Gemmobacter sp. 24YEA27: one gene and its partner. The protein of the gene in region 1 interacts with the protein of each later gene in a pairwise test. Links are inferred from orthologs where the notes say so. Each region holds a gene or a part of one and is shown in the gene's direction. Other genes may lie near its edges.

Region 1 (6,412 bases):
GCGGACGCGGGTCGGGCTGTTGCCGGGCGTGGTTCTGACGGTGAAGAATGCGACAGCGATTGTGCTTTCGCCGGTTGAGGCAGTTGCGGCCGGGGGCGCAGGGGGGGCGGACTGAGGCGCCGGTTGCTCCGCGCGGCGGCCCGGATTATGGCTGTCGCAAGCGCCTGAAGGAGACCGCCATGACCGAATTCACCCCGGTTGACCCGGCTAAGCTGACCGCAGAGCTGATTCGCTGCAATTCGGTAACGCCGGCAGAGGGCGGCGCGCTCGTCTTGCTGGAGGCAGTGCTGAGCGAGGCCGGGTTCGCCTGTACGCGGGTCGATCGCGGTGGGATTTCCAATCTCTATGCCCGCTGGGGCACGCGAGGTGCGAACCGGTCATTCGGCTTCAACGGTCATACCGATGTGGTGCCGGTGGGGGATTTCGCGGCCTGGTCGCAGGACCCTTTCGGCGCGGCCGTGGTCGATGGCTGGATGTATGGGCGTGGCGCCACCGATATGAAATCCGGTGTGGCGGCCTTTGCCGCTGCTGCGGTGGATTTCGTGCGCGAGACCCCGCCCGACGGCGCGGTGATCCTCGCGATCACCGGTGATGAAGAAGATATTGCCGAACATGGAACCGTGGCGCTGCTGGACTGGATGGCAGAGCAGGGCGAGCGGATGACGCATTGCCTGGTGGGTGAGCCGACCTGCCCCGATGTCATGGGTCAGATGATGAAGATCGGCCGGCGTGGCAGCGTCACCGCCTGGTTCACCGCCGAAGGGGTGCAGGGCCATTCCGCCTATCCGCATCGCGCGAAGAACCCGATGTCGGCGCTGGTGAAGCTGATGGCGCGGCTGGAGGCGGAGCCGCTGGACGCGGGATCAGATCATTTCGACGCCTCGACCCTCGCGATCACCACGATTGATTGCGGCAATAAGGCCACCAATGTGATCCCGGCGCGCGGCACGGCTACGGTCAATATTCGCTATAATGACCTGCATTCCGGCGAAAGCATTGCGGCCTGGCTGCAGGTTCATGCGGCTGCGGTGGCTGCTGAGACCGGGGTGAAGATTACGGTGCAGGTCAAAAGTTCCGGCGACAGCTTCCTGACCGAGCCGGGCGAATTTTCCGCGATGATCCGCCGCGCGGTGCAGGCCGAGACCGGGGTTGCTCCGGAATACTCCACGAGCGGCGGCACTTCGGATGCGCGTTTCGTCAAGGATCACTGCCCGGTGGTCGAATTCGGGCTGGTTGGAAAAACCATGCACCAGGTCGATGAGCGGGTCGAAATCGCGCAGATCCACCAGCTCAAAGCGATCTACAGCCGCATTCTCAGGGAGTATTTCGCATGATCCGGGTTGCGCTTACCGATGACCTGGCCGCCTGTCAGGCGCTGCGGCGCCGCGTTTTCATCGAGGAACAGGCGGTTTCCGAGGACGATGAGGTCGACGGGCGTGATGGCGAGGCGCTGCATCTGCTGGCCACAGACGGCCAGCCGCTCGGGACCGCGCGCATCCTGATCGACGGTGCGACCGGCAAGATCGGCCGGGTCTGTGTGCTGGCCGAAGCGCGTGGTCGCGGCATTGGCCAGGCGCTGATGCGCGAGGCGGTGGCGGTTTTGCGCGCGCAGCCCGGTGTCACCCGCGCGAAGCTTGGCGCGCAGCTCCATGCGCTTGGTTTTTACGAGGCACTTGGCTTTCGGGCCTTCGGGCCGGAATACCAGGATGCGGCAATTGCCCATCGCGATATGGAGCTGATGCTGTGATCCTTTACCTCTGACGCCGGGAGGGGTAATTCCCTCTCTGTCAGATACAGAGGCTCATCCCATGTCGCGCTACGAACCCGGTCAGATCGAGAAGAAATGGCAATCCGCCTGGGATGAGGCCGGGGTTTTCACGGCGAAAATCGACCCGGCAAAGCCGAAATATTACGTGCTTGAGATGTTCCCCTATCCGTCGGGGCGCATCCATATGGGCCATGTGCGCAATTACACGATGGGCGATGTGGTCGCGCGCTATAAGTCGTCCTGCGGCTTTTCGGTGCTGCATCCGATGGGCTGGGATGCTTTCGGGATGCCTGCGGAAAACGCGGCGATGGAGCGGGGCGGCCATCCCAAAGACTGGACCTATGGCAATATCGCCGTGATGAAGGACCAGATGAAACCGCTGGGCCTGTCGATCGACTGGAGCCGCGAGTTTGCCACCTGCGACCCGGAATATTACGGCCAGCAACAGGCGATGTTCCTCGATATGCTCGAGGCCGGGCTGGTGTATCGCAAGGCCGCCGTCGTCAACTGGGACCCGGTCGATATGACCGTGCTCGCCAATGAGCAGGTCGAGAACGGGCGCGGCTGGCGCTCGGGCGCGCTGGTTGAACGCAAAGAGCTGACGCAGTGGTTCTTCAAGATCTCGGCCATGGCCGATGATCTGCTGAGCGCGCTCGACGGGCTGGAGAAATGGCCGGAGAAAGTGCGGCTGATGCAGGCGAACTGGATCGGCAAATCGCAGGGCCTGCAATTCGCGTTCGAGACGGTGAATGCGCCGGAAGGCTTTGAAAAGCTGGAAGTCTACACGACCCGCCCCGATACGCTGGGCGGCGCGAGCTTTGCCGGGATCTCGGCCGATCATCCGCTGGCAAAAGTGCTGGCCGGGAAGAACGAGGCCATCGCGGCCTTTGCCGCCGAATGCCGCAAGGGCGGCACCACCGCCGAAGAGATCGAAACCGCTGAAAAGATCGGCTTCGACACCGGCGTGCGGGTGCGCCATCCGCTGGATCCTTCCGTCGAGCTGCCGATCTGGATCGCGAATTTCATCCTGATGGATTACGGCACCGGCGCGATTTTTGGCTGCCCGGGCCATGATCAGCGCGACTTCGAATTCGCGACCAAATACAGCCTTCCGATCATCCCGGTCTTTGTCCCGGAAGGCGGAGCCGAGACGGTGCTCACGGAACCCTTCGTCCCGGCGAAATCCGAGCGCGTCACCTATATCCGCAATGTCGCCGGGGCCGGGGTCAAAACCGGTGAACAGGGTATTCTCGATGCCATCGCGCTGGCCGAAGAAAAGGGCTTTGGCGAGGGCGTGACCAAATTCCGCCTGCGCGACTGGGGCCTGTCGCGCCAGCGCTACTGGGGTTGCCCGATCCCGGTGGTCCATTGCCCGACCTGCGGCGTGGTGCCCGAGAAGAAAGAGAACCTCCCCGTCGAGCTGCCCTATGATGTAAGCTTCGACAAGCCCGGCAATCCGCTGGACCGCCACCCGACCTGGCGCGATGTCCCTTGCCCGAAATGCGGCCAGGCGGCAAAGCGCGAGACGGATACGATGGATACTTTCGTCGATTCGTCCTGGTATTTCACCCGCTTTACCGCGCCGCGCGCCACCACGCCGACTGTGGCGGCTGACGCGGAATACTGGATGAATGTCGACCAGTATATCGGCGGCATCGAACACGCGATCCTGCATCTTCTGTATTCGCGCTACTTTGCGCGGGCGATGAATGTGACCGGCCATTTGCCCGCGAAATCGCGCGAGCCGTTCGATGCGCTGTTCACGCAGGGCATGGTCACGCATGAGATCTACAAGACCACCGATGACAAGGGCCGCCCGGTCTATCACCTGCCTGAAGATGTGATCCGCCAGGACAGCGGTGTGACCCTTGCCGATGGCAGGTCGGTCGAGGTGATCCCTTCGGCCAAGATGTCGAAATCAAAGAAAAACGTTGTCGATCCGATGAATATCATCGCCTCATATGGCGCGGATACCGCGCGCTGGTTCGTGATGTCGGACAGCCCGCCCGAGCGGGATATCGAATGGACGGCCTCGGGCGCCGATGCCACCAGCAAGCACCTGACCCGCGTCTGGACGCTGTCGGACCGCGTCGCCTCGATGCCATCGGATTATGCCGGCACCGGTGACCTCGAGCTGCAAAAGGCGGTGGCGCGGGCGGTGGTCGAGGTCACGAAGTCGATCGAGGGCTTTGCCTTCAACAAGGCGATTGCCGTGCTTTACGGGCTGACCAATACGCTGGCGAAAGCCGATGCCTCGGCGCTGGTCGCGCAAGCTGCGATGCGGGTGCTGGCGCAACTGATGCAGCCGATGACGCCGCATCTGGCCGAGGAAATCTGGGCCATGCAGGGCGGCGAAGGGCTTTGTGCTCAGGCTGGCTGGCCGAAAGCCGACCCGGCGCTGCTGGTCGATGATGTGATCACGCTGCCGATCCAGATCAACGGCAAGAAACGTGCGGAAATCAGCGTGCCGAAGGATCTTGCCGCTTCCGAGGTTGAAAAGCTGGCGCTGGCCCATGAGGATGTGGTGAAATTCCTCGGTGGCAATGCGGTGAAGAAGATCATCGTGGTGCCGGGGCGCATCATCAACGTCGTCGCGTGACGGTATCAAGGGGCTGAACCTGTGGGGACTGACCGGCGGACCTTCCTGCTGATGCCGCTGGCGCTTGCCGCCTGCGGCTTTACCCCCGCCTATAAGAAGGGCGGACCGGCCGAGGCCCTGCTGGGCCAGGTGCGCGCAGCCGACCCCGATACCAAAGAGGCTTTTGCCTTTGTGCAGCGAATCGAGGAGCGTCTCGGGCGGCCCGAGCGCCATCTTTATGACCTCGACTATGCCATCACGACCAAAACGGACGGCGTCGGCGTCACCGCAGACAACCGTACCACGCGCTACAATATTTCCGGCGTCGTGACCTTCCGCATCTCGGATACGCTCAGCGGCACCGTGCTCGCAAGCGGGCGGGCGCAAAGCTTCACCGCCTTCAACGCGACCGGCTCGACCGTGGCGATGCTGGCGGCAGAGGAAGATGCGCAAAGCCGGCTGATGTCGATTCTTGCCGATCAGGTCGTGGCGCGGCTGATCGCGGAAATGGCGGCGCTGCAACGGCGCAACAGCGCACGCGCCTCCAGCCCTTCGGCCGGCTGATGCTGCTGCGCGGCGCCGAGGCCAATCGTTACATGGCAAAGCCTGACCCCAGCCGTGCGGGGCTGCTGATCTTTGGTGCCGATACGATGCGGGTCGCGCTGAAGCGCCAGGCGGCGATTCTGGCGCTGATCGGGCCCGAGGGCGAGGCCGAGATGCGGCTTGCGCGCATGTCGGGCGCGGATCTGCGCAAGGACCAGGCGGCGCTGTCGGATGCGGTCAAGGCGGTTGGTTTCTTCCCCGGGCCCCGTGTGGCCTTTGTCGAGGATGCAACCGACGGGCTGACCGCCACCTTCACCGAGGCGCTGAAGGACTGGAAGCCGGGCGATGCGGTGATCGTTGCCACGGCGGGCGACCTGAAGGGCAAATCGGCACTTAAGTCATTGTTTGAAAAGATGCCCCATGCGGTTTGCATCGGGCTTTATGACGATCCGCCAACCCGCGAAGAGATCGAAGCCGAACTGGCCAGAGCCGGGCTCGCGCAGATCCCGGCGGCGGTGATGGATGATCTGACGCAGCTTGCGCGGGCGCTGGATCCGGGTGACTTTCGGCAGACGCTTGAGAAGATCGCGCTGTATAAATGGCAGGATCCGACGCCTTTGACGCCGGATGAGGTCGCGGCACTGGCACCGGCAACGATTGACGCCGAGGTGGACGAGCTCCTGAATGCCGTGGCCGAGGGGCAAAGCCGCCAGGTCGGTATGCTGATGCTGCGGCTGGGAGGGCAGGGCGTATTGCCGGTAACCCTCTGCATCCAGGCGTTACGGTATTTCCGCACACTGCATCTTGCGGCAAGCGATCCGGGCGGCGCAGGCAATGGCTTGCAAAAGGCGCGGGTCTTCGGGCCGCGCCGGGATCGGATGCAGGGGCAGCTCAGGAAATGGGGCATGCTCAGCCTGGAACCCGCCATCGCCGATCTGGTCGAGGCGGACCTGACGCTGCGCTCGACGATGAAAGTGCCGGGGCTTGCGCTGGTCGAGCGCGTCTTTCTGCGGATCGCGGCGCGGGCGGGGCGCTGACCCCGGCGGCGCCTCGCAGCAGGACAAATTTTCCCGTGACATGAAAAAGGCGGCCGAAGTCGCCTCAGGTCGTCCCGATCCTGGCTGTGATCAGAGTTTGCTGTCCCGGACCCGGAGCTGCCGCGCCCGGGTGAGAATCGCATCCTCCACCGCGCGAACGGTCTCGGGTGCCACGGCGCCGCCGCCCTGACTTTGCAATGCGAGCTTCAGGCTGCGTGCCTCAAGTGCCGGATCCTGCACATAGATCGTGGCGCGGTAGGCACGGCCACCACCCGGCGGGCGACCATAGCCGGTGACGATCACGCCGGTAAAGGGGTCAATGCTTTCGATCGGCAGGAAATTCAGAACTTCTAGCGAGGCCTGCCAGATGTACTTGTTCACCTCGACAGTGGTGTTTGGATCTTCGCCATTGCCGAAGAGATTCCAGATCGTGCCGCCTGCGCGGTTTGATCTTTCGCGGGAATTGCCCAGTTCTGCCGCGCCCTG
Region 2 (2,977 bases), 2.1 Mb from region 1 along the record:
CTTTATGGCGGCATGGATGAGCCGGAGCTTAAGATCATTGATGTGTTTATTTGCAAATTGCGCAAGAAACTGAGCGAAGCCACCGGCGGCGAAAGCTATATCGAGACCGTCTGGGGGCGCGGATATGTGCTGCGCGATCCGGAAGGGGACCGCAGCGGCGGACGGCTCGCGGCAACGGCCTGATCGGGCACGAACCAGATTTGCCCGGGCAAGGCCGCTGTCCTGCGCTCGCGGAGTGACGGGGTTCGGCACGGCTGAGCCGGTGCCAGGCGCGTGAGGTGCTTTACCTCCTGATGGTCAGGTCCTAGGTTCGGGCCGAGCCGGGCGGAGGGGGCAATGGAAGCCAGAGCAGTCGAAGATCTCAGTGAAGCAGAGGCCCTGGCCGAGCTGAATATGCTGGCGCAACAGCTTGCCGGCGCGAATCATGCCTATCACGCTGAAGATGCTCCGGTGATCAGCGATGCGGAATATGATCAGCTGAAGCGCCGCAATGCGGCGATCGAGGCGCGCTTTCCCGCGATGAAACGGGCTGACAGCGCCAGTGATCAGATTGGCGCGGCGCCGGCGGAAGGGTTTGGCAAGGTTTCGCATCGCGTCGCAATGCTCAGTCTCGAAAATGCGTTCGATGACAGCGATGTCTCGGATTTCGACGACCGGGTGCGGTCCTTCCTCAACCATTCCGGCGGGGTGAGCTATACTGCAGAGCCGAAGATCGACGGGCTCTCGCTTTCCTTGCGCTACGAATCGGGGCGGCTGGTCCAGGCCGCGACCAGGGGCGATGGCGCAACGGGCGAGAACGTGACCGCGAATGCCCTCACGATTGCCGATATCCCGCATATGGTTTCCGGGGCCCCGGACATTATGGAGGTGCGGGGCGAGGTCTATATGTCCCATGGCGATTTCGCGGCGCTGAACAGCCGCCAGGCAGAACTGGGGGAAAAAACCTTCGCCAATCCGCGCAATGCGGCCGCTGGCAGTCTGCGCCAGCTCGATGCGCGGATCACCGCGAGCCGCCCGCTCAAATTCTTCGCCTATGCCTGGGGGGAGGTGTCGGCGCCCCTCGCCAACAGCCAGTCGGGCGCGATCCGGCGCCTCGCGGAACTGGGGTTCCAGACCAATCCCCTGACGCGGCTTTGTGCGGGGCCAGAGGACATGCTGGCGCAGTATCGCCATATCGGTGAATTGCGGGCCGGGCTTGGCTATGACATCGACGGCGTGGTCTATAAGGTTGACGATCTGGCGCTGCAGGCGCGGCTGGGGTTTCGCTCCACCACGCCCCGCTGGGCGATTGCGCATAAATTCCCGGCCGAACTCGCCTGGACCTGGCTTGAGGCCATCGACATTCAGGTCGGCCGCACCGGCGCACTCTCGCCGGTTGCACGGCTGGTGCCGGTGACGGTGGCCGGTGTGGTGGTCTCGAACGCCACGCTGCATAATGAGGATTACATCCATGGCCGCAACTCGGCCGGCGAAGAGATCCGCGGCGGCAAGGATATCCGGATCGGCGATTTCGTCCAGGTCTACCGCGCCGGTGATGTGATCCCGAAGATCGCGGATGTCGATCTTACGAAACGGCCCGAAGGCGCGATCCCCTATGCCTTCCCCGAGACCTGTCCGCAATGCGGCAGCCCGGCGATCCGTGCCCCCGAAGACTCCGTGCGTCGCTGCACTGGCGGACTGATCTGTCCCGCGCAAGGTGTCGAAAGGCTGAAACATTTTGTCAGCCGCAACGCGTTTGACATCGAGGGCCTCGGCGCGAAACAGGTTGAGCTGTTCTATCTCGATGACCTTTTGCCAGTGAAAACGCCGGCTGATATCTTTACGCTTGAGGCTCGTGACACTGCTAACCCGCTGCAAAAGCTGAAGAACCGTGATGGGTTTGGCGAGACCTCGGTCAGGAAGCTCTGGGCCGCGATCGACGAACGCCGGACGATCGGATTTGAACGCTTGCTCTTCGCGCTTGGCATCCGTGATGTCGGTGAGGTGGCGGCGCGCGATCTGGCGCGGCACTACCAGTCCTGGACCACCCTGGCATCGGCCATCGACATCGCCCATCCGGCCGCTTTGCGCCAGATCGCGGCGGATGAGGCTGAGGCGGAAGAGCGTATCGCCGCCCGTGACGCGGGGCGGCGGGCGCAGCCGGCAAAGGCCCGTGCGGTGATCTGGGATCAGGATCCGCTGGACCCGGCGACGCTTGTCGCCTGGCAGGAGCTTTTGTCGATCGACGGGATCGGCGCGGTTCTGGCGGTCTCGCTGGTGACCGCGCTGGCGCCTGGCGGGCATGAGCGCCAGGCGGTCGATGATCTCGTGGCTCAGCTTAAAGAGATCACGCCGCCTGCGAAACGGGCGACTCAAAGCCCGGTGGCGGGCCTGACCGTCGTTTTTACAGGCTCGCTTGAGAAAATGACCCGGGCCGAGGCTAAGGCCCGCGCAGAATCGCTCGGGGCGAAGGTTGCCGGCTCGGTTTCAGCCAAAACCGATCTTCTGGTGGCCGGGCCCGGCGCCGGCTCCAAGCTGAAGGAAGCGGCAAAGCTAAACATCCGCACGCTCGACGAGGATGGCTGGCTCGTGTTGATCGGTGATCTGGCGGCTGGTCAGCCAGGAGATACCGGCGCATGAGCCGTCCTGAGGCGCTCTTTCCGCTTTTCGCGAATCTGGAGACGCTGGACGGCGTCGGTGCGAAAAGCGCGAAGGCGTTTGAGGGGCTGGCGGTCAGCCGCCCGAAGGATCTTTTGTACCTGCTGCCTTACAGCGGCATCGACCGCAGTCTGCGCGCCGGCATTCGCGACTATGTTTTGCCCACAACTGTGACCATCGCGGTCGAGGTGCTGCGCCATCAACCGGGGCGCACCCGTTCGGCGCCGACAGTGGTGCAGTGCCGCGACGATGAGGGCGCTGCGCTGGAACTGGTCTTCTTCCACGCGCGTGGCGACTATTTGCAGCGCATCCTGCCGGAGGGCGCGCGCCGTGTGATTTC

Evidence for each region.
Region 2: the proteins of leuS (region 1) and ligA interact in binary tests that used the Escherichia coli proteins (3 or more experiments, as listed by UniProt). The link is inferred for Gemmobacter sp. 24YEA27 from one-to-one orthologs.

The regions. Positions count from the first base shown.
Region 1 is NZ_JASJPW010000001.1:441,048-447,459, reverse strand. What follows is about bases 1,428-4,587. They hold leuS (leucine--tRNA ligase), read left to right. Parts: upstream 1,428-1,808; coding sequence 1,809-4,367; downstream 4,368-4,587. Other genes in these bases: lptE (LPS assembly lipoprotein LptE), read left to right, coding at 4,389-4,587; QNO18_RS02255 (GNAT family N-acetyltransferase), read left to right, coding at 1,428-1,747. In the rest of the region: QNO18_RS02265 (alpha/beta fold hydrolase), read left to right, coding at 1-115; dapE (succinyl-diaminopimelate desuccinylase), read left to right, coding at 180-1,334; more of QNO18_RS02255, read left to right, coding at 1,334-1,427; more of lptE, read left to right, coding at 4,588-4,910; holA (DNA polymerase III subunit delta), read left to right, coding at 4,910-5,926; QNO18_RS02235 (DUF3576 domain-containing protein), read right to left, coding at 6,017-6,412.
Region 2 is NZ_JASJPW010000001.1:2,529,654-2,532,630, reverse strand. It holds ligA (NAD-dependent DNA ligase LigA), read left to right. Parts: upstream 1-336; coding sequence 337-2,619; downstream 2,620-2,977. Other genes in the region: recG (ATP-dependent DNA helicase RecG), read left to right, coding at 2,616-2,977; ctrA (response regulator transcription factor CtrA), read left to right, coding at 1-183. UniProt on the Escherichia coli protein: DNA ligase that catalyzes the formation of phosphodiester linkages between 5'-phosphoryl and 3'-hydroxyl groups in double-stranded DNA using NAD as a coenzyme and as the energy source for the reaction.